DNA from 2 places in the Arthrobacter sp. LAR12-1-1.1 genome. Region 1 is predicted to be linked to the other one. Evidence: predicted binding sites of a transcription regulator. Region 1 holds the regulator's gene; the other holds the start of a gene.
The links. The regulator Rex, encoded in region 1, represses fermentation and respiration genes when NADH is low (regulators of the CRP and FNR family bind a similar motif). The targets are predictions, from matches to a motif close to CTTGTGAANNNNTTCACAAG.
Positions count from the first base shown of each region.

Region 2: benA (benzoate 1,2-dioxygenase large subunit) is a predicted target of Rex. The motif match lies at 1,900-1,919, and genes of this name have one in related genera.

Region 1 is NZ_JBEGIG010000012.1:14,462-17,664, reverse strand. Features, by position in the region: gene MRBLAR12_RS08125 (Yip1 family protein) at 197-1,060, shown strand; gene MRBLAR12_RS08120 (redox-sensing transcriptional repressor Rex) at 1,127-1,822, opposite strand; gene MRBLAR12_RS08115 (glutaredoxin family protein) at 1,897-2,169, opposite strand; gene MRBLAR12_RS08110 (HAD family hydrolase) at 2,301-3,119, shown strand.
Region 2 is NZ_JBEGIG010000001.1:60,402-63,604, reverse strand. Features, by position in the region: gene benB (benzoate 1,2-dioxygenase small subunit) at 1-388, opposite strand, end outside; gene benA (benzoate 1,2-dioxygenase large subunit) at 425-1,807, opposite strand; gene catA (catechol 1,2-dioxygenase) at 2,134-3,018, shown strand; gene MRBLAR12_RS00300 (benzoate/H(+) symporter BenE family transporter) at 3,127-3,203, shown strand, end outside.

The DNA.
Region 1 (3,203 bases):
CCACCGGATCGTGGGGGCGGCGGTGCATTCCCGCCGCAGCTGCGCCGGCCTTCGAATAAGGGTTGAGAATACCTCTCCGGAATGATCCACACGGCGGCCGGGCCGCGGTACGGTTGAGCTAAACCATGCTGGGGGCAGGGCAGGATCACTGGTCCCGGTGGCCGATTCAGTGATCGACACGCAAAGGACCGCTTTCATGAGCAACCCGCCAGTCCAGCCCTCACCGCCCAACGGCTCCGAGCCGGGCGGGGAATCCACTCCGGGCTACGGCCAGAACGCCCCGCAGACGCCGCAGCACGGCCAGCAGACACCGCCGGCGTACGGCCAGAACGCCCCGCAGACGCCGCAGCACGGCCAGCAGGCGCCACAGTACGGCCAGCAGACGCCGCCGGCGTACGGCCAGAACGCCCCGCAGACGCCGCAGCACGGCCAGCAGACGCCCCCGACCTACGGCCAGAACGCCCCGCAGACGCCACAGTACGGCCAGCAGACGCCCCCGACCTACGGCCAGAACGCCCCGCAGGCGCCACAGTACGGCCAGCCCCCTTACGGCCAGTCCCCCTACGCCCAGTACCCGTCCGAACAGCCGCAGGCTCCAGGCGCGGTTCCCCAACTGGTCAACACTTCGTTCTGGCTGATCGTCGCAGCCGGAGCCCTGTGGGTCATCTCCATGCTGGTGTCACTGGGAACCCTGGACACGCCTGCCGTCAGGGACATGTTCGAGCAGCAGATGGCGACGAGCGGCACCAGGGTCGATTTCGAATCCATCAAGGGTTTCCTGATCGGCACAATCGTGGTGTTCGCCCTGATCAGCGCCGGGCTGTACGCCCTCGTCGCATTCAATATCCGCAAGGGCAAGAACTGGGCTCGAATTCTGGGCACCGTGTTCGCCGCTTTGTCGATCTTCAACATCTTCCCGCTCAGCCTCGCCACGCTCGCGGCGCTGGTCGGCATCGCGGCCATCGTGCTGCTTTACCTGCCGGCGGCCTCGCCGTACTTCCAGAAGCGGCAGACCTTTGCCAACCCTTACGGACAGCCCGGAGCCCCTTTCGGGAAGTAGCTTCGCCAAGCACCACCCAGCAGGGAACTGCCCAGCGGGCGCGGGACCCGGAGGGTACGGCCGATCCTAGTCGGCGTCCTCCGGGTCCTGCGCCCTTTGTGCGTGGTAGGCCAGAATCTGCAGTTCAGTTGCCATGTCGACCTTGCGGAGATTGACCCCCGGGGGGACCTGCAGCATCACCGGCGCGAAGCTGAGGATGCTCCGCACGCCGGCGGCAATCACCCGGTCGCAGACGCCCTGGGCCACCGCGGCGGGCAAGGCGAGGACCACCATGTTGGCCCCCGTCCGTTGCAGTACCGGCTCAAGGTCAGCGGCGTCGCTGACCCGCAGCCAGCCGACCTCGCTACCCACCACCATCTGGTCGGCGTCGAAAATCGCCACAATGTCAAAGCCCCGCGACTCGAATCCGCCGTACCGGGCCAGGGCCTTGCCCAGGTTGCCCGCACCGACGATCGCGACTTTCCAGTCATGCGTCAGCCCGAGCGCAGCCGCGATGTGTCGGTTAAGGTACTGGACCTCGTAACCGACACCGCGGGTTCCGTAGGAGCCGACATAGGAGAGGTCCTTGCGCAGCGTCGAGGAGCTAACTCCGGAGGCCTCGGCCAGCGACTCGGACGAGACCCGGTCAACCCCGTCAGCCAGCAGTGTGGTCAGGGCGCGCAGATAGATGGTCAGCCGGGCCACGGCCGCGGGTGGAATCTGTTTGGCGGCAGTCCCGGCTCCCCCGGAGACAGCCCCGGGAGATGAATCCAGCGAAGTCACTATCTGCTCCATTGCGTCGCGTTGTGCTTCCCACTCTAGAGCCCCGGCGCATCACGCAACAAAGCACCCCGCCGTCAGGACGGCTGGTCGAGGACCCGTTGCAGGGTCCGGGTCAGTCGGGCCTCGTCGATCTTCCAGAAATCCCGCTGGACCCCGTTGACCAGCACCACCGGGATCTCCTCGGCGAAGCGCTCACGCAGCCCGGCGTCGTCGTCCACCGATTTCTCCGACCAGTCGATGCCGAGCGCAGCGGTAACACGGGCGACGGCGGCGCGCGCGTCCGCGCACAGGTGGCAGTCAGCTTTGGTGATCAGTACGACATCGGGGAAGGACGCGGGTTTGGCCATGCATCCACCGTAGCCCGGCCGCCGCTTCGGCGTCGACGCGCGGCGCAGTCCGCCTGAGGCCGGGCCGTCCCGCCGTCGCGTCGCGCGCCGTGCGGGCGGTCCGGGGCCCGGTCATTGACTAGACTCGTGGCATGCCCGAGGAGAAATACGTCATTGTGGCCAGTGAGCCTGCTGCATCGATGCAGCACGGCGAGGCTGCGTTTTTCGACGTCGACAACACCCTCATGAAGGGCGCAAGCCTTTTCCATGTCGCCCGCAAGCTTCACCAGCGCGGCGCGTTCACCCTGCCGCAGGCCGCCGGGTTCGCTTGGAAGCAATTCATGTTCGTCCTGCGCGGCGAAAACATGGATGACGTCCACGCCGTCCGCGATTCCGCCCTGACGCTGGCCGCCGGCATCACAGCCAAGGACATCGAAGCTCTGGGCGAAGAGGTCTACGACGAGATGATTGAGTCGCGGATCTGGCCGGGGGCCAAGGCCCTGGCGGAGCAGCATCTCCGGGTGGGGCGCAAAGTTTGGCTCGTCACGGCGACGCCGATCGAGGTAGCCACCGTCATTGCCGCCCGGCTGGGCCTGACCGGGGCGCTGGGCACGGTGGGCGAGATTTTGGACGGCTCGTACACGGGGCGGCTCGTGGGAGAAATCCTCCACGGCCCGGCCAAAGCAGTCGCAGTCCAGCAAATTGCCGACGACCAAGGGCTGGACCTCAGCCGCTGCTGGGCCTACAGCGATTCCCACAACGACATCCCGCTGCTGAGCATGGTGGGGCACCCCGTTGCCATCAATCCCGACTCCAAGCTGCGCCGTTACGCCCGCGAGCACAACTGGCCGGTCTACGACTTCCGTGCCGGCCGGCGTGCCGCCACCCTGGGATTCAAGGCCGCGACGGTCGGCGGGGCCATCTACGGCCTGTGGCGGGGGTTCTCCCGCTTCCGCGGACCCAGCCGCTGATCCCCGCGGTTTTCCGCTGCGGTTTCGGTTCCGCGCCTTTGTTTCAGACCCGCGCGTCGCGGATCCGGGCCCGCCCGTGTCCGA
Region 2 (3,203 bases), on a different contig from region 1:
GGGTGAACCAGTTGAAACGGACCTTCACCTGATCGCCGTCGTGCTCCTCGATCTCGATGTCGGTGATGTTGTGCCCGGTACGGGGCTCCGGGAGGGATGTGGCTGAGGACCGGTCCGTCTTGATTCGGAACACGCGGTCCTCGATGCCACCGCGGTTGTCGTAGTAGATGAGTGATATCTCGTTCTGCGGGTCCTCGGTGAGCCGGTCATCCACGTCCCACGCAGGCATCCAGAATTCGGAGTCCGGGTGGTAGCACTGGAGCCACTCGTCGAACTGGCGGTCATCCAGCAGGCGGGCCTCCTTGTATAGGAAGGCACGGACAGTTTCGAGGGTGGCGATCTCCTCGGAGGTCTTGAGTGACGGGGCCGGTTTGGTCAGGTTGGTCATGGCGTTTTGCACTCTCTTTGTTCCAGGTGGTTTCGGTCAGGCAGTGACGGGAACGGCATCCAGTGCGGAGCGTTCCTCCACCACCAGGGCCCGGTCCATGACTTCCTTCCAGTACCCGTGCTGGATCGGGTAAAGCCCCTCGTCTTCCGTGCGCACGCCGGAAGCGATCACCCTGGACATGCCCAGCGCCTTGGCCTGTTCGTCCGGGCCGGCTATCTCATGGGTGGATCCGCGGGTCATGTCGTTCCAGGGCGCCGCTGTGGCCCAGTAGGTCTTGTTGCAGGACCGGAACTCCTCGAGGTCGTCAGGAGTTGCCATACCGGTGGCGTTGAAGAAGTCTTCGTACTGGCGAATGCGCTTGGAACGGTTCTCCGGCGACTCGCCCTTGGGAGCGATGCAGTAGATGGTGACCTCCGTCTGGTCCGCCGAGATGGGGCGGAAGTGGCGGATCTGCGAAGAGAACTGGTCCATGATGTACACATTCGGGTACAGGCAAAGGTTCCGCGAGATGTTGATCATGAAGTTGGCCTGCTCCTCGCCATACTTGGCCACAAGCTCATCGCGGCGGTCCCACAGAGGGCGATCCTCCGGGTTGGTCCATTCCTGCCACAGGAGCAGGTGTCCGTGGTCGTAGGAATAGAATCCGCCCTTGACCTTGCCCCACTTACCGGCATCCATGGCTTTCGTCGTGTTTGCGGAGTCGCCGGCGCTGCGGCGGGCTGTGGTGGCAGCATAGTTCCAGTGCACGGCCGTGACGTGGTAGCCATCGGCGCCGTTCTCGGCCTGCACCTTCCAGTTGCCGTCATAGGTGTAGGTGGACGAACCCCGCAGCACTTCGAGTCCCTCCGAGGACTGGTCCACGATGGAGTCGATCACCTTGGTGGCGTCACCCAGATGCTCTTCGAGCGGGAGCACATCGGCCTTGAGGGAACCGAAGAGGAAGCCGCGGTAGGAGTCGAAGCGGGCAACCTTGGTGAGGTCGTGGGAGCCTTCTTTGTTGAACGACTCCGGATAGCCGGCGTTACGGGAGTCTTTAACCTTCAGTAGTTCACCGGAGTTCTTGAAGGTCCAGCCGTGGAACGGGCAGGTGAAAGTGGTGCGGTTGTCCGTCTTGCGGCGGCACAGCATTGCGCCGCGGTGGGAGCAGGCGTTGACGATGCAGTTAAGGTTTTCGTCCTTGTCCCGGGTGATCACCACGGGTGTGCGGCCGATGTTGGTGGTGAAGTAGTCCCCCACGTTGGGGATCTGGGACTCGTGGGCCAGGTATACCCAGTTGCCCTCGAAGATGTGCTTCATCTCCAGTTCGAAGATTTCCTCGTCGGTGAAAATTTCGCGTTTGGCCCGGATCACGCCGTTCTCACGGTCGTCGATCACGGCGTCGGCAAGGACCTCGCGGACATGGGTCAGGTTCTCGGTCATGCGTGCTCCTTCATTGGAGAGTGCTAGACGAATGGGCGGCGGGTCCGGCTGGCGGGGTGCCCGTAGCGGACGTTAGGAGACCAGTCTTGCCGCTCGTGACCCCTCTCACATCAGGTAAATGCCTAGGTTCAACCAAGGGTGGTTTTATGTACGCATCATGACTAAAAAGCGGCCAAATCGATATTTGTAGCGTCCTTATTCGGGACCTACGATGAGACAGACATCACGCGATTACTGCGCCGCAGACGAGAAATACTGCCCCAGTGCTTCGCAGCGGGCGCGGGAGAACTTCCTGGCCCTATTCAATGAGGAATGTGGAGATCACCATGACTGAGACCCAAACGGACGCCCGCAAAGAGAATGAGGGCACTGCCATCGAGGCCGGCTCGAAGGCCACGGAGCGCTTCACCGCCTCGGGAAAGCTCTCGCGGCTGGATGTGCCGAAGGAAAGGGTGAGCCTGCTGGCGGGGGCACTCATTAAGGCCGCTAATGACATCGTCGTCGAACACCAGGTCACTTACGAGGAATACAACGCACTCAAAGCCTGGCTCATCAAGGTGGGAACTGACGGGGAGTGGCCGCTGTTCCTCGACGTGTGGCTGGAGCACACCGTGGAGGACGTCAACTCCCAGGATCGTCCCGGCACCGTGGGTACCATCGAGGGGCCTTACTACGTGCCCGGGTCCCCCGTACTCCCGACCCCGGCCACCGTAGAGATGCGTGAGGACGAGGAGGGAACGCCGCTGAACTTCAGTGGCCACTTCACCGATACGGAAGGTAACCCGATCCACGACGCCCAGGTGGAGATCTGGCATGCGGACAGCGCCGGGTTCTACTCCCAGTACGCCCCGGGCCTCCCCGAGTGGCTCTTCCGTGCCACGGTCAAGGCAGACGACGACGGCCGCTTCGAAATCAACACGATGCGCCCGGCTCCCTACCAGATTCCCACGGACGGGGCCTGCGGGCAGCTGATCAGCGCGGCAGGCTGGCACGCCTGGCGCCCGGCGCACATCCACATCAAGGTTTCCGCGCCTGGCTTCCAGCCTGTAACTCAGCAGCTGTACTTCCCCGGTGACCCGCACAACGCGGACGACATCGCCTCGGCAGTCAAGCCTGAACTGATGCTGGACCCCAAGACGCGCATGGATGGCGGGGCTGGCGAAGAAGTGGTCTATGACTACGTGCTCGCCAAGGAAGGCCAGCACAAGTAAGAAGCGACCGCTGACCGATCGGTGCCGGCGCCTCGGCCCGGTACCGGAGGCGCTCTGGAGTGCAAGCTCCAGGGCGCCTGCCTTTTGCCGCCGTTGTCAGGAGCCCGAATGCCGTCATCCCGTCAGGACCTACCCGCCGCCGCCCATGTGGAGGCCGTTGAGGCTCCGATGCCTCAACCGCTGCT